One region of the Pantoea sp. X-Soil-ISGK-275 genome, then DNA from elsewhere that is predicted to be linked to it. Evidence: predicted binding sites of a transcription regulator. Region 1 holds the regulator's gene; each other region holds the start of a gene.

The links. Region 1 encodes LexA, which represses DNA repair genes until DNA is damaged. Its sites were predicted from a motif close to TNCTGTATGTACATACAGNA; they were not measured.
Region 2: the regulator LexA is predicted to act here: its motif matches at 2,836-2,855, upstream of uvrB (excinuclease ABC subunit UvrB).
Region 3: the regulator LexA is predicted to act here: its motif matches at 2,281-2,300, upstream of metR (HTH-type transcriptional regulator MetR).
Region 4: the regulator LexA is predicted to act here: its motif matches at 2,071-2,090, upstream of sulA (SOS-induced cell division inhibitor SulA).

What each region holds. Positions count from the first base shown of each region.
Region 1 is NZ_AP035976.1:376,770-382,406, forward strand. It holds gene plsB (glycerol-3-phosphate 1-O-acyltransferase PlsB) at 1-1,492, opposite strand, end outside; gene AC6I8A_RS01675 (diacylglycerol kinase) at 1,620-1,988, shown strand; gene lexA (transcriptional repressor LexA) at 2,094-2,708, shown strand; gene dinF (MATE family efflux transporter DinF) at 2,845-4,167, shown strand; gene AC6I8A_RS01690 (CsbD family protein) at 4,332-4,544, shown strand; gene zur (zinc uptake transcriptional repressor Zur) at 4,619-5,137, opposite strand; gene AC6I8A_RS01700 (conjugal transfer protein TraF) at 5,589-5,637, shown strand, end outside.
Region 2 is NZ_AP035976.1:1,373,083-1,378,719, reverse strand. It holds gene AC6I8A_RS06400 (gluconeogenesis factor YvcK family protein) at 1-673, shown strand, start outside; gene uvrB (excinuclease ABC subunit UvrB) at 735-2,756, opposite strand; gene AC6I8A_RS06390 (ABC transporter ATP-binding protein) at 3,658-4,374, shown strand; gene bioD (dethiobiotin synthase) at 4,414-5,085, opposite strand; gene bioC (malonyl-ACP O-methyltransferase BioC) at 5,082-5,637, opposite strand, start outside.
Region 3 is NZ_AP035976.1:232,003-237,639, reverse strand. It holds gene metE (5-methyltetrahydropteroyltriglutamate--homocysteine S-methyltransferase) at 1-2,197, opposite strand, end outside; gene metR (HTH-type transcriptional regulator MetR) at 2,333-3,265, shown strand; gene AC6I8A_RS01045 (YehS family protein) at 3,359-3,838, shown strand; gene AC6I8A_RS01040 (carboxylate/amino acid/amine transporter) at 3,972-4,841, opposite strand; gene glpT (glycerol-3-phosphate transporter) at 5,181-5,637, shown strand, end outside.
Region 4 is NZ_AP035976.1:1,601,366-1,607,002, forward strand. It holds gene matP (macrodomain Ter protein MatP) at 1-67, shown strand, start outside; gene ompA (porin OmpA) at 141-1,208, opposite strand; gene sulA (SOS-induced cell division inhibitor SulA) at 1,559-2,050, opposite strand; gene AC6I8A_RS07390 (TfoX/Sxy family DNA transformation protein) at 2,273-2,899, shown strand; gene yccS (YccS family putative transporter) at 2,896-5,034, opposite strand; gene AC6I8A_RS07400 (YccF domain-containing protein) at 5,044-5,487, opposite strand; gene helD (DNA helicase IV) at 5,611-5,637, shown strand, end outside.

The sequences.
Region 1 (5,637 bases):
GTTGCGGTTCGATAGGATCAATCGCATCGCGCCAGTCCGGCACGTTTTTGTTCAGGTAGTTCATCAACGGCAGCGGTTCGCCGAAGTTAACGTAGCCCTGACCAAGATTGCGCAGCTTACGCAAGCCGCGCACCATCTGCAGGAAGCTCTCTTTCTCTTTGGCCGCGCCACGCAGCTCTTTGGCATACGTGCCCACTTCCATCACGTGCTCGTAACCGATGTAGATCGGCACGAAGGTGATCGGGCGACTGCCGCCACGCAGCATCGCCTGCAGCGTCATCGACAGGGTGCCGGTTTTCGGGTCCAGTAAACGGCCGGTACGCGAACGTCCGCCTTCCACAAAATATTCAACGGAGTAACCACGGCTAAACAGCTCGCCGAGATATTCACGGAACACGGTGGAATAGAGTTTGTTGCCCTTAAAGGTACGACGAATAAAGAACGCGCCCAGGCGACGGAAAATCGGGCCGGCTGGCCAGAAGTTCAGGTTGATCCCCGCAGCAATGTGCGGCGGCACCAGGCCTTGATGATAAAGCACGTAGGAGAGCAGCAGATAATCCATGTGGCTGCGGTGGCAGGGCACATAGACAATCTCATGACCATCCTGCGCCAGCTGACGCACGCGCTCACCGCCATGTACGTTGATGCCCTGATACAGGCGGCTCCACAGCCAGCCCATCACGCGGTCAGTGACCTTAATCGCTTCGTAAGAGAAGTTCGCCGCCACTTCTTCCATCATTTCGATGGCGTTCTGCTGGGCTTTCTCATGCGAAATCTTTTTGCTGCGTGCTTCATCTTCTACCGCTTTTTCAATCGCTTTGGACTGTAAAAGCTTGTTGAAGAGATCCTGACGTGCAGGCAGACGCGGGCCGACCGCAGCCAGACGTTGGCGGGCAAAATGAATGCGCGCCACGCGAGCCAGCTTCTGCGCAATCGACTTATCGGTACCGTGTTCGGTCGCCATCTGGCGTAGCGAAACGGTTTGCGAGAAGCGGACAAAGCTGTCGCGGCCGTGCCACAAAATGGCGAAGAACTTCTGCACGCCATTCAGCACGCGCAGATGCGGCGTGGATTCACCGGATGTTTCACGTCCCGGCGCGCGACCAAACATCACCGCGACCGGCAGCATTTGCACGTCGAGTTGCGGGTTGCTGCGGTGCAAATCCAGATAATCGTGGAACAACTTCACCGATTCGGGATTGGCCACGAAATAGGGAATCACGCGTGGGCCATCGTGGATAAACACGTGGCGCGGCAGCAGGGTGCCATCGATCTCCAGCGGAGCCAGCGGATCGGGCAGATCATGTTTCAGGCATTGAGCACGCAGCGTGAGCAGATCAGCCTTTGAATCATAAGGCAAAACATACATCACCGGACGTGTCGGATCGATCCCGTGTTCAGAAACGGGATCGGTCGGAATGACCTTACTTTTTACCAAAATAGAGAGTGGTAAATTCAATAATTTGTAATAGAGTTTACGCCAACCTGACATAGACAACTTTAAGCCTCTTGTTAGCAAAGCGCGGCAAGCATACCAGAAAGCGCAGCGAAGGTCTGTGGCTCTGCCGCCTCAAACTGCCCACACATTGACGTCAAAATAGTTCAAGGGTTCCATAGACATGGCAAATAACGTCACCGGTTTAATAAGAATAGTGAAAGCAGCCGGTTATTCCTGGCAGGGCCTACGTGCCGCATGGCAGCATGAAGCCGCATTTCGGCAGGAAGCCGTTGCCGCGCTGGTGGCCATTCTCGTGGCGTGCTGGCTGGATGTAGATACCCTCTCCCGCATCTTGATGATTGGCTCGGTGGTGCTGGTTATCATCGTTGAGATCCTTAATAGCGCTATCGAGGCGGTGGTCGACCGCATCGGGCAGGAACAACATCCGCTCGCGGGCCGCGCCAAAGATATGGGATCGGCCGCCGTATTGCTGACTATCTTACTGGCTCTGTTCGTCTGGATCGCGCTGCTCTGGACGCATTTGAGATAGGGATTCCAGATTCATCAAACCGCTGATTTTTCCCTCTGTTACGGTTTTCATTTCGCGAATACCTGTATATACTCACAGCGACTGTATAAACAACCAGGGGGCGGGATGAAAGCGTTAACTGCACGGCAGCAACAGGTCTATGACCTGATTCGCGACCATATTAACCAGACGGGCATGCCGCCAACGCGTGCGGAAATTGCTGCGCAACTGGGTTTTCGCTCGCCCAATGCTGCTGAAGAGCATCTGAAAGCGCTGGCGCGTAAAGGCGTAATTGAAATTGTTTCCGGCGCATCGCGCGGGATTCGTTTACTAATGGAAGAAGAACCAAGCGAAGGGTTGCCGCTGATTGGTCGCGTCGCTGCCGGTGAACCCTTGCTGGCGCAGGAACATATTGAAGCCCACTATCAGGTGGATGCGAATCTGTTCAAACCGAGTGCCGATTTCCTGCTGCGCGTGAGCGGCATGTCGATGAAAGATATCGGCATTATGGATGGCGATCTGTTAGCCGTGCATAAAACGCAGGAAGTGCGTAACGGCCAGGTTGTCGTGGCGCGCATTGATGATGAAGTCACCGTGAAACGCTGGAAAAAGCAGGGCGCGATTGTCCATCTGCTGCCGGAAAACACCGATTTCCAGCCGATTGTCGTTGATACCCGTGAGCAGTCGCTAACCATTGAAGGTTTAGCTGTCGGGATTGTACGCAACGGCGAGTGGCTCTGATCAGTTTCTGATCCTCCCCAACTGCGGCGGTGCGAATTTGCGCTGACCGCAGTCTGCTGTTTTACTTCTCTGTGACTCTTTCTGCGGCTCATGCTGGCGCCATTACGCTGATTACCGCACACAACGGAATGGGCTGATGCAGCTGTTTTCCTCTTCAGATAAAACACTCTGGCGGCTAGCGCTGCCGATGATCCTGTCAAATATCACCGTCCCGTTACTGGGCGTGGTGGATACCGCCGTTATTGGTCATCTCGATAGCCCGATTTACCTCGGTGGCGTCGCCGTGGGCACAACAGCGACCAGCTTCATCTTTATGCTTCTGCTATTCCTGCGCATGAGCACCACCGGATTGACCGCTCAGGCATTTGGCGCCAATGACAAAACCGCGCTGGCGCGCGCCTTAACGCAACCGCTGCTGATTGCCCTGGTTTTTGGCGTGCTGTTTATGGTGCTGCGAACGCCGGTAAGCAGCCTGGCGGCAGCTTTAATGGGCGGCAGCCCGGAAGTGCAGCAGCAGGCGCAAATATTTATTGAGATTCGCTGGCTGAGTGCCCCCGCAGCCTTAGCCAATTTGGTGATTCTTGGCTGGCTGCTAGGCGTGCAGTATGCGCGCGCACCGATGGTGCTGCTGATCATCGGCAATCTGGTGAATATCCTGCTTGATCTGCTGTTCGTACTCAAACTGCATTGGGGTGTGGCTGGCGCGGCGGCGGCCACCGCGCTGGCAGAATATGTCACGCTGGGCGTGGGTTTGTGGATGGTGGCGCGCGTGCTGAACATGCGCGGTATCCATTTTACTCTGCTTAAAAGCAGTTGGCGTGGCGATGCGGCGCGGCTATTCCGCCTCAATCGCGACATTATGCTGCGTTCTTTGATGCTGCAAATTTGCTTCGCGTCACTCACCATCCTTGGCGCGCGGATTGGCCCGGATGTGGTGGCGGTCAATGCGGTGCTGTTGATGTTTCTCACTTTTACCGCATACGCGCTGGATGGTTTTGCCTATGCGGTTGAAGCCTGTTCGGGTGAAGCGGTTGGGGCCAAAGATCGCAGTCGGCTGTTGCTGATTTGGCATGCGGCTTGTCGTCAGGCTTGCTTCGTTGCAGCAATCTTTGCGCTGATTTATGCGTTCACCGGTCCGCAAATTGTGGCGATGCTGACGTCACTGGAAGCGCTACGCGAGATGGCCGACCGCTATCTGATTTGGCAAGTGATTCTGCCGCTGATTGGCGTCTGGTGTTATTTGCTGGATGGCATGTTTATCGGCGCGACGCGCGGTCGTGAGATGCGCAACAGCATGGTGATAGCGGCAATCGGCTACGGTCTAGCGCTGCTCACGTTGCCATGGCTTGGCAATCACGGTTTATGGCTGGCAGTGACGGTGTTCCTGGCGTTACGCGGACTGACGCTGTGGCTGATTTGGCGCGGTCACTGGCTGCGCAATAGCTGGTTCAACGCCTGAATAAGCGAAGCGTAACCTACAGATTAATCTGTATTTCTCTGCAAACTGCGAAGCGGCTACTACAATTACCTTATACGGCGCACATGAGTAGCGCGTTGTCTGGGTATATCGCCAGCTAAGCAGGCAATATATCTATCTCACTCAGGATGTAGTGGAGGATTATTATGAACAAAGACGAAGCGAGCGGAAACTGGAAGCAGTTTAAAGGTAAGTTTAAAGAGAAGTGGGGCAAGCTTACCGATGACGATATGACGGTGATCGAAGGTAAACGCGATCAGCTGGTCGGTAAAATCCAGGAACGCTACGGTTATGCAAAAGACCAGGCCGAACAAGAAGTTAAGGACTGGGAAAGCACCAATAAAGATTACCGCTGGTAATTGCCCCTGAGGAAGATGCTCCTACCCGCCAATCATTTAGCGTAGTGATTGGCCCGGCACAAGGACGTGCCTCTCTATTTTCTTACCCGTTTTTTTCCCTCAACCTGATGATCATGCTCGCAGCTTTCATGATGCGTGCAAGCCGCCACTTCTGCGCAGCTCTCACACAGGCCATGTGCCTCAATCACGGTATGACGCAAAGAAAATCCCGCCTGATCCGCTAACGCAGCAATGGTCTTTTCCACACCATGAGCATGTTTTTCAGTCACTGCCGCGCAACCGTCACACACCAACATCACTGAAGTATGTGCCGGCTCATCAAAATGATGACAAACCACATAGCTGTTATTCGACTCAACGCGATGAATAAATCCCTGTTCCAGCAGGAAATCCAGCGCGCGATAAATGGTGGGCGGTTTAGCTTGCGGTTCACTGACACGCAGCTGATCCAGCAAATCGTAAGCGCTTATCGAACCATTCTGCTCTGCCATCAAGCGCAGCACTTCGGCGCGCTGAGTGGTGAGGCGCACGCCGCGATCAAGGCAAAGTGATTCAGCCTGGGTAAGAAGTTGTTCTGGCGTGAGGTTTGACATAAGCATTCTCCGGGTTGCAGGTGATGTTATTTTATCACACAAATTTTTACGCTGCTGTGATTGCTTATTTTCCTTAAACTCCTGCAGAAAACTCCCACCAATCAATCGATTATCCTTCCTGTTTACCCAACAACATTGTTGCAACCATTATGTCTGAAAAATCCGTCCAGCCAGACAGCGCAACGGCTACAAGGATTTTGCTTTGCAACTCACCGGGTTAGCGTATAAGGTTCAAAAGGTCTTAAGTAATTTCTGGTATCAATTTATTCACTGTTAATTTTTCTGCATATAAACACAGCAGAATGGTGCTTACGCATCCAATTCTGCGAATAGCAGTGCTATTTCCTTTTAATTCACAGCAATGAAGCGTTAGCCAGGGTTCAGAATGGCGGCTAACTAAACTTTCAGTCGGTGAGTGATTCAGCGACATTTCAAAGGTGATGGCAGGCTCATGGCGAAGACATTATTCAGGCACAAAAAAGTAGCTTATCTTGTTGTTT
Region 2 (5,637 bases), 1.0 Mb from region 1:
CGCGATGTTTGAGTATCGCTTCACCGGCAATGGCGAGCTGGCCGGACACAACCTCGGCAACCTGATGCTGAAGGCGCTTGATCATCTCAGCGTGCGCCCGCTCGAAGCCATCAACATCATCCGCAATCTGCTCAAGGTCGATGCGTTTCTGATTCCGATGTCGGAACAGCCGGTCGATCTGGTGGCGCAGGATGGCGAAGGCAATATGGTGTACGGCGAAACGGCAATTGATGAGATGAAGCAGCCGCCCGAAGAGTTGATGTTACATCCGAATGTGTTGCCAACCCGTGAAGCGATTGAGGCGATTGGCGAAGCGGATTTGATTCTGATTGGCCCCGGCAGCTTCTACACCAGCCTGATGCCGATTCTGCTGATGGAAGATATGGCGCGCGCGCTGCGTCGTACACCTGCCACCATGGTGTTTATTGGTAATCTGGGCCGCGAACTGAGCCCGGCGGCAGCCAGCCTGAATGTGGCCGATAAATTGGCGATCATGGAGAAAGCGATTGGCAAGCGGGTGATTGATGCGGTGGTAGTCAGTCCAGCCGCCGATATTCGCGGCGTGGAAGAGCGCTTAATCATTCGCGAACCGCTGGAAGCCGCCGACATCAAATATCGCCACGACCGCCAGCTGCTGCGCATCGCGCTGGAACACGCGATTCAGGCCGTGTAGGGTCGCCATTTATGGCGACCTGGTTACAACCATTACGATTATGGCGACCTGGTTACTACCATCACGAAGCCGCAATAAACAGCTCACGCAGTTGATGTAACTGATCACGCACGCTGGCGGCTTCTTCGAACTCCAGGTTCTGCGCGTGTTGCTGCATCTGCCCTTCCAGCTCGTGAATTTTCTTCTGCATCGCCTGCGGCGTAAGCGCCATATAGTTGGCTTCCGCTTCTGCCGCAGTGCGTGACGCGGTTTTGCCTTTGCCGCGCGTTTTCACCACGTTTTTGCCGAGCTCAAGAATATCGGTGATCTTCTTGTTGAGCCCTTGCGGCACGATACCGTTCTCTTCGTTGTATTTTTGCTGCTTCTCGCGACGACGCTCGGTTTCGCCCATCGCGCGCTCCATCGACGGCGTGATTTTGTCGGCGTAGAGAATCGCCCGGCCGTTGATGTTACGTGCGGCGCGGCCAATGGTCTGAATCAGCGAACGCTCGGAACGCAGGAAGCCCTCTTTATCGGCATCAAGAATTGCTACCAGCGACACTTCCGGCATATCCAGGCCTTCTCGCAGCAAGTTGATGCCGACCAGCACATCAAATTCGCCGAGCCGTAAATCGCGGATGATCTCCATACGTTCTACGGTATCGATATCCGAGTGCAGATAGCGTACCTTCTCGCCGTGCTCCACAAGGTATTCGGTGAGATCTTCCGCCATACGCTTGGTCAGTACCGTCACCAGCACGCGCTCGTTGATTTCGACACGCTTGCGGATTTCCGACAGCAAATCGTCAACCTGCGTCGCCACCGGACGCACTTCCAGCACCGGATCCAGCAAGCCAGTTGGGCGCACCAGCTGATCAATCACTTCGCTGCCCGATTTTTCCAGCTCGTAATTGCCCGGCGTGGCCGACACATAAATGGTTTGCGGCGCGGCCGCTTCAAACTCTTCAAACTTCATCGGGCGGTTATCCAGCGCCGACGGCAGGCGGAAGCCGTATTCCACTAGCGTCTCTTTACGCGCGCGGTCACCACGATACATGCCGCCAATCTGCGGAATAGTAACGTGCGATTCGTCGACCACCAGCAAACCATCCGCCGGTAAATAGTCAAACAAAGTCGGCGGCGGCTCGCCCGGTCCGCGCCCGGAGAGATAGCGTGAGTAGTTTTCGATACCGGAGCAGTAACCCAACTCGTTCATCATCTCAAGATCGAACTGCGTGCGCTGGGAAATACGCTGCTCCTCCAGCAGCTTATTGTTCTCCAGTAGCACTTTGCGGCGCACCACCAGCTCATCTTTGATCTCTTCCATCGCCTTAAGAATGCGCTCACGCGGCGTCACGTAGTGCGTTTTTGGATAGACGGTAAAGCGCGGAATCACCGAATCAATTTGCCCGGTGAGCGGATCAAACAGCGACAGCCGCTCAACTTCTTCATCAAACAGTTCAATACGCAGCGCAATGTCGTCCGATTCGGCCGGGAATACATCGATCACTTCGCCGCGCACGCGGAAGGTGCCGCGCTGGAAGGCTTGATCGTTGCGGGTATATTGCAGTTCCGCCAGGCGACGCAGAATGCTGCGCTGATCGATAATCATGCCGCGCGTCAGGTGCAGCATCATTTTCAGGTAGAGATCGGGATCGCCCAGACCGTAGATCGCCGAAACAGATGCCACCACAATCACATCACGACGCTCCAGCAGCGCTTTGGTCGCCGACAGACGCATCTGCTCAATGTGCTCATTCACCGAGGCATCTTTCTCAATAAAGGTGTCAGAACTCGGCACATAGGCTTCAGGCTGGTAGTAATCGTAATAAGAGACGAAAAACTCCACTGCGTTATCCGGGAAAAACTCTTTCATCTCGCCGTAGAGCTGCGCCGCCAGGGTTTTGTTCGGTGCCAGCACCATGGTCGGGCGGTTAAGGTCGGCAATCACGTTCGCCACGGTAAACGTTTTACCCGAGCCCGTCACGCCCAACAGCGTTTGATGCGCGAGTCCATCTTCCAGCCCCTCTTCGAGACGGCGAATCGCCTCAGGTTGATCGCCTGAAGGCTTGAAAGCGGAGTTGAGTTTAAAGACTTTGCTCATGTTTTAGCGGTTCCAGCAGATGAAGTCGGCGGGCAGGCTGCTAATTCTACTCTGCTATGGCGAATTTGCCAGAAAAAAATACTGGACATAATTACAGTAACCTTGCACGATAATGGAATCTGAAGCGGATTTTCTTCAGTGCAATTTAAGCGGCAGCCAGCAAGCGCTTGTTGCGCAATGTTATCCCCAAGCGGAGGACGCTTTTAACATTTGTCAATAGAGTGTCATTAAATTGCAGTCCGATGACAAGCCAGATAATTCGCATGCTTGATTTTAACTAACCTACTGTTTTTACTGACATTGACTCAAAAGCCCAGTTTCTCATCATAATGTATGAAGGCCGCGAATTTACTCGCTTGCACACGGTTTTCAGTCGCTAATGCACAAGGTTATCCACAGTAATGGTGGATAAGTGAATCCAGCCCCGAGCCCATCGGCTGTGTATAATTTTCTCCCGCCCATTCTTAAGCGCGAAAAAAAATTTTTTCGCATTTATTTTTCTCCTCCTGCGTGTCGCATTAACCCTTCTTTTTCCCGGTTTACCTCTCCTTACCTGGAGAAAAGCCAGCCTTAAGGCCATTTATTTCCCCGGTTATTGCCTTACGAACGATCAAATGCACCAGAAACGTTAAGCCGTTAGCACCGTCAAAGTGCAGCTCATTTATCACCGCCGGCAATTGTTAAGTATTTCTCAACTTTTAGCGGTTGATTTGTCAGGTTTGCGACGCAGAACGGCCTGAATTCCTAACCTGGCCTGGGAATTGCAGTGTTTGCTATATGGAGTGACGAGTCCATATCGGCGCTTGCCGACGACAGCGGTGTCCATCAATCGTGCACGACTGTATGCCAGACGACACAGAGCGGGAGCATTCAGGCTAATAATCTGGAAGGAGGATGTCAGATGCTGAGTTTACGTTCGGTGAATCAGTTTTACGGTCAAAATCACATTCTGTGGGATGTGGATCTCGATCTGCCGCCGGGCACCTGCACCGGTGTGCTGGGCAGCCCCGGCATGGGCAAAACCACGTTGGTGAACTGCATTATGGGCCGCCTGCCGATTAACAGCGGCTCAATGACCTGGCAGGAAGATGGCGCGCCGCCGGAAGATTTGCTGCTGCAACCGGCCGAGCTGCGCGCGCGCACCGGCATTGGTTACGTGCCGCAAGGACGGCATATTTTCTCGCAGATGAGCGTGGAGGATAACCTGCTGATCGCCCTGATGGCGGCGCAGGACGATCGTAGCCGCGCTATTCCGGAAATGGTATTTGATCTGTTTCCGGCGCTCTATTCATTGCGCCATCAGCGCAGCGGCGAGTTGCCGATGGAGCAACAGCAACATTTGGCACTGGCGCGCGCGCTGGTGCTGCAACCCAAGCTGGTGATTCTGGATGAGCCAACGGAAGGGATGTCGCCGTGGCTGGAAGAGGAGATGGGCAATCTGATTCGTCGGCTAAACCGTGAGTATGGTTTAACCATTCTGCTGCTGGAGCAGCACGTGTCGTTTGTGCGCCGCGTCGCCGATTATTTCTTGCTGCTGCATCGCGGACGTAACGTGGCGCATGGCAAAGTGGCGCAGCTGGATGATTTGACGGTGAATAAGTGGCTGACCGCGACGTGACGATGTAGCCAGGTCGCCATGAATGGCGACCTGGGTTATTTATTGCGGCAACCTCAAATAACGCCCACATTCGGCCTGCTCGGCCTCATCGCTAAGGTGCGGAATCTCACCAAGGAACGGCGCATCAATGCGCTGACGCAGCGTAGCCATATACTCCTGATGGCGTTTGCCGGGCGGTTGAATATCATTGGCAATCCAGCCCGCAAGGCGCAATCCGCGCGCTTTAACCGCTTCGGCGGTGAGCATCGCATGGTTGATGCAACCCAGTTTCACGCCCACCACCAGTATTACCGGCAACTGCTCGGCTTCCACCCAATCGGCGTACGTTTGCGTTTCCGACAGCGGCGTAAACCATCCGCCTGCGCCTTCAACTAGCACCCATTCCGCCTGCTGCTCTAGCGCGCGCAAGCCTGCTGAAAGCGTGGAAAAAGTAATCGGTCTGCCCTCTTCCGCGCTAATGATATGCGGCGAGGTCGGCTCAACAAACGCCAGCGGGTTCACCTGCTCATAGCTTAACGGCAGGCTGCTGTAGCGCTGTAACGCCAGCGCGTCGCTGTTGCGGATGCCTTGCGGCGTGATCTCGCAGCCGGAAGCCACCGGCTTGTAGCCTGCGGTGCGTAAACTGGCGGCGCTCGCCGCCTGCAGCAGCGCGCCGCTGGCCACTGTTTTGCCCACTTCGGTATCGGTTCCGGTAATAAACCAGCGTGTCATTTGCTTAAAACTCCATACATCAGGTGATAACTCAGGCGATAACCCGCCTCGTCCTGCGGCCAGTGCTGCTCAAGTTGTGCCAGCTGAGCGCGCGTCAGTACGCTGGCGCCGCGTCCGTCGTGCAAATGCGTGGCACCAATGCCTTTCAGCGAGCGCATGGCGCTGAGCGCACTGGGAAAATGCAGCGTGATAACCTGCTGCTGCTGCTTAGCGATCGGCAGCGTCGCGGTGGCCGTGTCAAACTGCGCGGCGCTGAGGAAACGATTGGCGTGCTGACGACCATCCAGTTTTGCCCACGCGAGATGCACTTCGTGCAGCGATCCGTCGAGCAGCGTGGAAAACAGCACCGTGCCGCCTGGCCGCGTGACGCGTAAAAACTGCAGCAGCGCGGTGTGCAAGTCGCTGCTCCACTGCACCGCCAGATTGCTCCACACGCCGTCAACGCTGGCATCTGGTAGCGGCACCGCATCAATATCGCCCAGCAGATAGTGCTGCGCCGATTGCTGATCGCGCGCGGTTTGCAACATGTTGGGCGACAGATCAAGCGCCGTC
Region 3 (5,637 bases), 140 kb from region 1:
CCCGGGTTTTCAGGCCACAATCTGGATTCACCCACAAACGCGCTTCCGGAATGCTCTGCGCCGCTTTGCGCAGCAACTCTTCCATCCACTCCACGCTCGGCACGTTCGGTGAGTGAATGTCATACACGCCCGGACCGATTTCGTTGGGATAGTCGAACTCCTTGAAGGTATCCAGCAGATCCATATCGGAACGTGAGGTTTCGATGGTGATGACGTCCGCATCCAGCGCGGCAATCGAATCCATAATGTCATTGAACTCGCAATAACACATGTGGGTGTGAATCTGGGTGTCATCCTGCGCCACGGCGGCATTGAGACGGAATGCATCCACCGCCCAGGTCAAATACGCGGCCCAATCGGACTGATGCAGCGGCAGACCTTCGCGCAGTGCCGGTTCATCGATCTGAATAATGCCGATCCCGGCTTTTTCCAGATCTTCCACTTCATCACGCAGCGCCAGCGCAATCTGTTTGGCGATGGTTTCACGGCTCACATCTTCACGCGGGAATGACCAGCAGAGAATCGTTACCGGACCGGTCAGCATGCCTTTCACCGGCTTGTCGGTCAGCGACTGCGCGTACTTCGCCCACTCAACGGTGATGGCTTGTGGACGGCTCACGTCGCCGATGATGATCGGGGGTTTAACGCAGCGTGAACCGTAGCTCTGAACCCAGCCGTTTTGGGTGAACACGAAGCCGTCGAGGTTCTCGCCGAAGTATTCCACCATGTCGTTACGTTCTGCTTCTCCGTGCACCAGCACATCGAGGCCCAAACGTTCCTGCTCAACAATCGCCTGTTTGATGTGTTCGGCGATGCCGGTACGGTAGTTACCGCCATCAATGTTGCCTTTTTTAAAGTCGAGACGTAGGCCGCGAATTTCGGTAGTTTGCGGGAATGAACCGATGGTGGTGGTCGGCCATGCTGGCAGGTTGAAGCGGTTACGCTGCGCTTTGGCACGTTCTGTGTAGTTACTGGTACGTTCAACATCTTTGGCCTGGATTTTCGCCAGACGCTCGCCGACTGCGGCATTATGCACGCGCGTGGAGTTGGCACGCGCACGAATCGGTGCGCTCCACTCCACCAGCGAAGTGGCATCGTTGTTGTTCAGCGCCTGACTCAGCAGTGCAAGCTCCGCACACTTCTGCAGGGCAAAGGCGAACCAGCTTTTCACCTCTTCATCGAGGCGCGTTTCCACGCTGAGATCGATTGGGCTGTGCAGCAGCGAACAAGATGATCCGATCCACAATTGTTGACGCTGGCCCACCAGCGGCTGCAGACGTTCAAACCAGCTGCTGAGATCCGCGCGCCACACGTTACGGCCGTTGATCACGCCGACAGAAAGCAGCCAATCTGCCGGGATCTGCCCATTAAGCTGCTGGATATCGTCTTTGCCGTGCACCAGGTCAACGTGCAAGCCTTGCACCGGCAGCGCTTTGATCACGTCGAGGTTCTGGCCGATGCTGTCGAAATAGGTGGTGAGCAGCAGTTTGCTTTCACCCTGCAGCGCGTCGTAAGCCGGTTTGTATGCATCGCGCCACGCCTGCGGCAATTCCAGCGCCAGTGCAGGTTCGTCGATTTGTACCCATTCGATGCCGCGTTTTTTCAGTTCCGCCAGCACCTGTTGGTAAACCGGAAGAATGTCTTTGAGCAATGACAGGCGATCGAAAGGCACACCTTTCACTTTACCCAGCCACAGATAGGTAACCGGGCCGAGTAGCACCGGTTTAATCTTGTGGCCGAGCGCCAGCGCTTCGTCGACTTCATCCAGCAGTTGGGTCCAGGTCAGTTTGAACTGCTGGCCTTGCGTGAATTCCGGCACCATATAGTGATAGTTGGTGTTGAACCATTTAGTCATTTCCGCCGCTGCCGCCGGTGTACCGCTTGGTGCGCGGCCACGACCAAGACGGAACAGCGTGTCGAGATCAACGGATCCATCTTTGTTCTGGTGGCGTGCGGGCACGTTACCCAGCAGCAGGCTGGTTGTCAGCACGTGATCGTACCAGGCAAAATCACCGACCGGCAACAGATCGACTCCCGCCTCTTTCTGCTGTTGCCAGTGACGGGCGCGCAGTTCGCGCCCCACCGCCAGCAGCTCTTCCTGTGAGCTTTTACCTGCCCAGTAGCTTTCCTGTGCTTTTTTCAATTCACGACGCAATCCAACGCGAGGGAAACCGAGAGTGTGGTTCAGAATGGTCATTTTCTGTTCTCCAGATATTCTTAACTGAGTAGGGTGCAGAGATGTTTAGCCGTCCAGATGTTTACACCGCCATAATCTGCGGGTACTGTATGTTCCTCAAGCGCAATTTGTTCAATCTCGATGTGAAGGATTCTCATGATCGAACTCAAACACCTGCGGACGCTGCAGGCGTTACGGAACACCGGCTCGTTAGCCGCCGCCGCCTCACAGCTTCATCAGACGCAATCGGCGTTGTCTCACCAGTTCAGCGATCTGGAGCAGCGGCTGGGCTTTCGTCTGTTTGTGCGCAAAAGCCAGCCGCTGCGTTTTACGCCGCAGGGAGAGATTTTGCTGCAGTTGGCCGAGCAGGTTTTGCCGCAGATTCAACAGGCTTTGCAGGCGTGTCATGAGCCGCATCAGGCCACGTTGCGTATCGCCATTGAGTGTCACAGCTGTATTCAGTGGCTGACGCCTGCGCTGAATAATTTCCGCCAGAGCTGGCCGCAGGTAGTGATGGATTTCAAATCCGGTGTGACCTTTGATCCGCAACCCGCATTGCAGCAGGGCGAGTTGGATGTGGTGTTGACCTCCGATATTCTGCCGCGCAGCGGATTGTTCTATTCACCGATGTTCGATTTTGAAGTGCGTTTGGTGATGGCACCGGATCATCCATTGGCGCAGCTTGAGCATATTTCCCCGGAAGATATGGCCGATGAGGTATTGATGATCTATCCGGTTCAGCGTCAGCGTTTAGATGTGTGGCGCCATTTCCTGCAGCCTGCGGGCGTAAGCCCGGCTTTGAAGAGCGTGGACAATACGCTGTTACTGATTCAAATGGTGTCGGCACGCATGGGCATCGCCGCGCTGCCACATTGGGTGGTCGAGAATTTTGAGCAGCAAGGTTTGGTGGTGACCAAGACTTTGGGTGATGGCCTGTGGAGCCGCCTGTATGCCGCCGTACGCGAAGGCGAGCAGCGTCAGCCGGTGATGGAAGCCTTTGTGCGGTTTGCCCGTCAGCACGCCTGTGAACATCTGCCCTTCGTGCGCGATGCCGCGCGTCCCGGCTCACTGCAAACCCTCTCATCCTGATGTTGTTGGGCGGCGAAGGTCGCCCGCGCTGTTATCCCTGTCCCGCCTGCTCTATAATGCGCCGCCTCAACCCGCGACCAAGAGAGTTTCACCATGATGAGTAACGATGTTCTGCGCAGCGTGCGCTATATGCTTGATTTGAGCGATAGCAAAGTGGTGGAGATTTTTGCCTTAGCGGGGAGTGAAGTGCCGCTGGAAGACGTGCAGGCGTGGATGAAGAAGGATGACGATGCTGCGTTTCGTAAGCTGCCGGATGTGTTGATGGGTTATTTCCTCAACGGTCTGATTTTTTACCGTCGCGGTAAGAGTGAAGATGCGCCCGCGCCTTCGATTGAGCGCCGCATGAATAACAACATTTTCATGAAGAAATTGCGTATCGCGTTTGAGCTGAAGACCACCGATATCCCGGATGTGCTGCTGAAAGCGAACTTTAAGATTTCACAGGCTGAGGTTGGCGCGATTTTCCGCAATCCAGACCATAAGAATTTCCGCGAATGCGGTGACCAGATTCTGCGTAATTTCCTGAAAGGTTTGACGATGATTCATCGTCCCGGTCCGGCTAAGAAAGCGTAATCGCTTCTTTGTTCGAGCCGGGTCAGGGATAGCGCGGCAGATCGCAAAGAGTAACCACTTCCCTGTGGATCAGCCTCGCCATCCATGGCTCGGATGCTTTGCTTCTCTGCCGCGCTATCCCCTCCCTTTCGGCCTAGGCGTGGCTTTTGGTGGTCTTGCCGAGCACCCAGCGTTTATGTACGTACAGGGATGCAAAAATCACGGCGGCACCGGCGATAAAACTTGGCCAATGCGGTTTCTCCTGCCAGATCGCCAGATTCACCAGCAAGCCAGCAGGCACATGCATGTTGTTCATAATACCCAACGTGCCAGCATCCACCTGCGTCGCACCGTAGTTCCACATGAAGTAGCCCAATCCTGAAGCCGCCACGCCCAGCCACACCAGAATGCCCCACTGCAGCGAGGTGGTGGGCAGTTTGTTCGGATTGCCCCACAAGCTCCACGCGATTACCGCGATGATCACTGCGCCCAGATAGAACCACGAAAACGCGGTGTGCTGCGGCATCGGACGGGTTTCCTGCAGACGCTTGTAGCCCACCATGCCGATGGCGAAGCAGATATTTGCCGCCTGCACCAGCAGCAAGCCGAACCAGAAATGATCGCTGACTTTGTCGTAACGAATAATCGCCGCACCAATGACCGCCAGCAATGCGCTGAAAGCATAGCCGATACGCAGCGGACGTCGGCTGAGCAAATCGTAGATCAGCGTGACGTACAGCGGCGTCATCACAGTGAACAGCAGGAATTCGGTCACGCTCAGATAGAGATAGGCTTCAAAGCTCAGCAGGTACATGATGCCGAGCTGCAGCATGCCCACCAGCATATACAGCAGGATGGTGGAAGCACGATATCCGCGCCAGCGCAGGAACGGCAAGAAGACGATGGCGGCGAGCGCCAGACGCATTAACACAGAGAACCAGGAATCCACCTGACCTGCGAGGTATTCCCCGATTAAACTGAAGGAAAAAGCCCACAGAATGGTGGTAACGATCAGTAACGGCACGGTAACGATCTCAAAATGAACAGTGGCGTTAGTGTAAACAAACTGTCGCGATTGGCGTGAACTATCTGGTTTACGATTGTACAAAATGACGACAATTAGTTTTAACTGATCGCCTATTCGCCTGGATAAAAATGCGCGAAATACAACATTTCCTGGTTTTTATCGCTCTCTAATGTCATAAAACTGTAACATATGTGTCACATGTCACAGTAACCGCGCGTGACCATCACTATCCTTTGCGCGAAATGGAAACTTCGCTTTTCCATTTTTAACGTCTGTTGCTTTTGCCCCAACCTGCTGGGAATCCATAACTATATTGCGCCCTGGAGGGCCACACTCATGTTGAGTATCTTCAAACCTGCACCGCATCGCCCGCAAGTGGCCGATGATCGTGTCGATCCACTCTATCGTCGCCTGCGCTGGCAAATTTTCCTGGGAATATTTTTTGGCTATGCCGCCTACTATTTGGTGCGTAAGAACTTTGCGCTGGCGATGCCTTATCTGGTGGAACAAGGTTTTTCGCGCGGCGATCTCGGCTTTGCGCTCTCGGGCATTTCCATCGCTTACGGATTCTCAAAATTCATTATGGGTTCGGTATCGGACCGCTCGAATCCACGCGTATTTTTGCCCGCCGGATTAATTCTCGCTGCGGCGGTGATGCTGGTGATGGGGTTCGTGCCGTGGGCCACCTCCAGCATCATGGTGATGTTTGTGCTGCTGTTCCTGTGCGGTTGGTTCCAGGGCATGGGCTGGCCGCCGTGCGGGCGTACCATGGTGCACTGGTGGTCGCAGAAAG
Region 4 (5,637 bases), 1.2 Mb from region 1:
CCAGATGTCTACGCTGAAACAAGATCTTCGGGCGATCCTTAGGAATGGTGGTTCGGAAAAAGAGTAGAGTTCTTTTCGTTCTCATTACATTCAGCCATAAAAAAACCCCGCCTAAGCGGGGTTTTTTACTGCGTGATAACTTAAGCCTGTGGCTGAGTTACAACGTCTTTGATACCTTTCACGTCGATTTCAACGCGACGGTCTGGCGCCAGGCAGTCGATCAGGGCATTGCGGCCTTTCACGCTGTCACAGGTGTTGCCAGTAACTGGGTTAGATTTGCCCATACCGCGTGCAGAGATCTTGTTAGAAGGGATACCTTTAGATACCAGGTAATCAACTACAGACTGAGCGCGTTTCTCAGACAGTTTCTGGTTGTACTGCTCTGAACCGATGCGATCGGTGAAGCCCAGTACTACAACAGAACCGTCTTTCGGATCCATTGAGCTCAGCTGGCTGTACAGCTGGTCCAGAGCCTGCTGACCTTCTGGCTTCAGAGTTGCCTTGTTGAAGGTGAACAGAACGTCAGACTTCAGAGTGAAACGCTTGGTTTCAACAACTGGCGCTGGAGCTGGAGCCGGAGCGACAACTGGCGCTGCATCATCTTCCTGACCGAAACGGTAAGAAACGCCGACGCTCAGCATGCTGTTGTCTGGACGTGTACCAACGGTACCTGCGTCACCGATGTTGTTAACCCACTGATAGTCCAGGCGAGTCGCCCAGTTTTTGGTCAGCGCATATTCAACACCAACAGCAGCCAGCGGAGAAACGCCGGTGTCGTGGTCGCTGTGACGAACGCCATCGGTGTTCTGAGTAGAGTCTGCGCGCCATACCATACCACCCAGACGGGTGTAGACATCGAAGTCTTCGGTGATTGGGTAGCTTAGTTTAGCAGCCAGCTGAACGCCTTGTGCTTTGAACGCGCCATTGGTCACGTTGCCTTTGTTAGGCATACGGCCCAACCAGTCGTAGCCCAGCTCGAAGCCCAGGTACGGGTTAGCTTGGTAACCAGCGAATGCACCAGCACCCAGCTGTGATTCGTGAGTTGGACCGTCGTTGTTCGCGTAACCGTTACCGTAGTAACCAGTATCGTGATACTGAGACCAGCCCAGTTTAGCACCGGTATACCAGGTGTTATCTTTAGGTGCGGCCTGCGCTACGGTAGCGAAGCCAGCCAGTGCCACTGCAATTGCGATAGCTGTCTTTTTCATTTTTGCGCCTCGTTATCATCCAAATAGGCAATGAGCAAAAAGGTTGCTCTTTGTGTTAATCCTTCGCCGGGTCTAAACGCTCGCTTTTGACTCTACCGAAAAAACGGAGGTTATTGAGCACCCTGGCGAGCTAAAGTCTACAACGAGATTGGAAACTTACAAGTATGATGTGACGCCGGGCAGCAAAAAAACAGCGATTTATACACACATTTTAACAAATCACCTGGCTAAATCTTCGGTATTAGAAAACAAAAAAGCGTCTAAGCCATTGTCATAGCTGGCGGGAAAAGAATCAGTAGCTTAGATGCAACTTATGCAAAAAAAATGCTGAGAAAATTCCTGGAATTTACTTAATGAAACAATTCAGACGGAATTTTTGCGGAGTTAGGTTGTCTGGAAGGGGCGTATTGACCTCCCTGCGGACGCAAAATCAGACCGAGTGCTTCACCTTCTGCCGCGGCTTTTTCCAATTCTAGACGCTCTTCATCGCTCAATTCGTACGGAATCCAGGCTAGAACCACGCTGTAATTGCCTGTACGTAATGCCTTCACCATACTTTCCACGGTGTTAAAACGCTCAGATTCGGTGATATGCATACTCTTTTCTAACGGCAATCCTGACTGCTGCATCCAGCTACGATTCAACTTATGCGCTGGAGTGAGCCACAGCTGCCAGCGCGATTGCTCGCTCAGCTGTTTCAGTACCGGCAGCAGTATAAGTTGCATCATTCCAGGTTGTTCGCTGGAGCGCAGTTCAGTGATTCCACCCAGCGAAGGTTGCGCTAAGCTGGATGAAGCGAAACGATGTGAACGGTCAGCAGAGCCAGAGAAATGAGTACGCATAATTTAATCACTCAGTAATGAACTGTATGGATGTACAGTAATGGCTTCCTGGATAAAGATCAACCTCAATTTCTGAAAACGCCTCGCAATTTCTGCACAAGATACCTCCCGTCTGCTTTTATTCATTGAACAGCTAAATCGTTTTTTTTATCTTCTAACCAGATGAATCTGCGAGCTTTTATAGGAAATTTCCCGCGCATGGAATCCATTGAAGGGGGCGTTATGAAGAGATATAACCCGGTAGTTGAACAATCGAAAGCGCAGTTGGCGGCATTAGGTAAAATTGAATCGCGCACGCAATTTGGTGGTTATGCACTGACTGTTGAGAAGGTGATTTTTGCGTATATCAATGAGGATGCACTCTATCTTCGAGCTAGCGAGGCGCTTCACGTCTATAACGCACAGCGTTCACTGGAACCGCTAGTGTACCGTAAGCGTGGCGTGCCGGTGACACTGAGCTACTTCAAAGTGGATACGCAATTGTGGCAAAACCCTGAACAGTTATTGCAGCTGTCAGCATGTTCTCTGCGTGCCGCACAGGACGAAGCAGCGACCAGACTTGTCTCGCTGCGTTTGAAAGATCTGCCGAATTTAAGCCTGCGATTGGAGCTGATGCTGCATAAGGTAGGGATCAGTTCGGTGCAATTGCTGTGTGAAACAGGCTCGCGACAAAGCTGGCTGAAACTACGCGCGGTGAATAAGCACATTGGGTTAAAAACGCTGTTGGCGCTGGAAGGTGCAATATCAGGACATCATGAAGCGGCGTTACCCAGCGCCATCAGGCAAGAGCTTTACACCTGGTATCTAAAAATGCTCCGCCAGCACGCGGCGGAGCATCAATCGCTTTAGTCATTGATGAGAGTACGGCGTAGACGGGCAATTTCAGGCAGCAGCGCGACTAACAAGCCCAATTGCTGAATCACTAATGGTGCGCGTGTATCCGGGCTGTTTTTCATCTCGTTCATGCGCTGCATTAGCGCCTGCTGCATCTCAGTGGCTTGAGTATCCGTAACCCGGTCGATCTGCAGCACATCTTCAATGAAGCAGACTGCGTCATCCAGTAAGTTCAGTAAAGTAGTATCCGCGAGATGTGCGCGGTGCGCTCCCAGTGCGGAGATATAGCTGAGGAAGGAGTGGTTCAGACATAACAGTCGAAACGCATTCTCACGTAGCGGCTGTTGTAGCTTGAGTTCACCACTGATGTTTGACACCACTGACGCCAGCTCGGCATCGGCATTATGCGCATCGCGGCGTGCCACGCGATAAGCGAGACGATTGTCTTTGCCTTGGTGATATTGCTCCATAATCGCATCCAGATAGCGGCAGTTGGCATTCAGTGTGCGATCGGCAACAGCAGTGATTTTGCGAAAACGCCAGTCTGGCCAGACAAAGGCCACGGCCAGCCACGCCAGTCCGCAGCCCAGTAAGGTATCCACCACGCGCGGCAGCGCCACTTCAAATCCTTCGCCCAGCAAGTTGAAGCACAGCAGAACCAGCAAAGTGATAAACAAAGTGGCTTGCGCATACTGAATCTGGCGGAAGGCGAAGAACAGCACGCCGCTCAGTACAATCAGCACCAACTGGCCTTCAATCGAGGGCACCAGCCACAATACCGGCAGGCCGATGGCAATGCCGGCTAAGGTACCGCCAATACGCAACGCCAGGCGTCGTCGGGTGGCGTTGTAATTGGGCTGACAGACGAACAGGCTGGTCAGCAAGATCCAGTAACCGCGATCGACGCCGGTGATTTGAATAAAGGCGTAGCCAACACACAGCACTAGCGACATACGCACTGCATGGCGGAACAGGGCCGATTGTGGGCTGAGATGGCGACTCAGGCGTAAGCGGATATCCGCCCAGCCGCTGAGCCCTTCGCGTGACAGATGGTGATCGCTCTGCGGGGACGGTTCGGCCAGCATCTGTTCTGATTCAATCGACGCCAGTTGCGCATCAATGGCGCGCAGATTACGCAGCAGCCAAAACAGTGCATGAATGTGTGGATCCTGCGGCTCGTTCTGCTGAAGGCGTTGCAGCGCGGTTTCCAGCCGTTCAAAGGTGCGTTCAAAATGGCTGTCGTGATGCCACGGCTGACGCAGCAAAATGGTCTCCGCCAGTTGCCGACACGCGCGCGCTTGCATGTTCATCAGACGCTGGAAACGGAATAGCACTTCGTTGTAACGCCAGTTATCACGCAGCAGATGGTATTGCAGATGCGAGGAGCTGGCGCGCTCATGGATATCCTGCGCGACAAAATAGTAGTGCAGGCTGCGGCGCGTGCTGCGTGAACCGCGGTCGCCGCGCAAACGGCTTTGAATAGTGCTTTTAGTAAGATTTAGCTGTGCTACCAACTGGCTGTTAACCATTGCCGTCGCAACCAGCGTGGCGTCATCCTGATCGCCGCCATCGGGATCAAACAGGTTCGCTTTGGCTTCCAGATAGCGCGCCAGCTGGGAAAAACTGCCTGCCAGCTGTTCCTGTACCGGGCGCACCGGGAACATCAAATGACCGATAAAGGTCAGCAAGTTGTACCAAAGAGCACCGATCAACAGCAGCGCTGGTTGCATCCACCATTGGGGAAACAAGCCGATGCCCAGCATGGTGTAAACCGCAATCAGCAGCGCACCGAAGGCGATAGTGGCATAACGCTGTCCCAACGCACCGAGCAAAATAAAGCCCCAGCTGGAAAGCGCCAGACCCAGAGCAAACGCCCACGGATGGGGGAACAACAGTTCCACCGACACCGAAGCAATACAGAAACACACCAACGTGATCAACAGATTGCGCACACGCCCAATCCAGCGATCGTCGAGATCCGCCAGCGCCGCAGCGACGACACCCAGCGTCAGCGGAATGGTCCACTCTATTTGGTGCAGCCACCACGGCACCGCCGCGCATCCGGTCAAGGCAAAGAAGATGCGCAGCAAATAGCGCAGGCTGCTGTTAAACAGATAACGTCGCCAGCCTGGCAAGGCGTCATGAATCATTGAACGGCCTCAGTAACGGCGACGCGCATTAGCTTCACGCGCGGCCTGGGCTTCTTCAACGGAGACCACGCGACGGCCGACCGGCCACAGCGCAATCGCGGCGATTTTGAAGTTGGCGATGCCAACAGGAATGCCGATGATGGTCAGACACTGCACGATACCGGCCGAGATATGCGCCAGACATAACCACCAGCCAAACAGTATCAGCCAGAAGATGTTGAGGAAGGTGCCGCCGGTATTCATCACATGGCTTTTGCTGTCGGGGCGCAGCACATCGACATGCACCGCTTCGTTGCCAAAAGGCAGCAGAGACAGCTTGGTGATTTCCCAGCAGGAACGCGTCAACGGCAGCGTAAAAATCAGTACGATGCTCACCAACGTGGCGAACAGCCAGCTGAGAGTGGTGAAGAAGCCGCCGAGAATGAAATTAAGAATATTAAGTACGGTACGCATAAACGTGATTTTCCTTTTGCAATCCGCAATATGTGGCGCCAAGTTTAGCTCTTTTTAAGGCTGGAGCGCCAAGAGTCTGACAGGTAAACTGCGCGATATCGAATTCCACATGACGGTGCGGACATGGAACTGAAAGCAACATCAATGGGT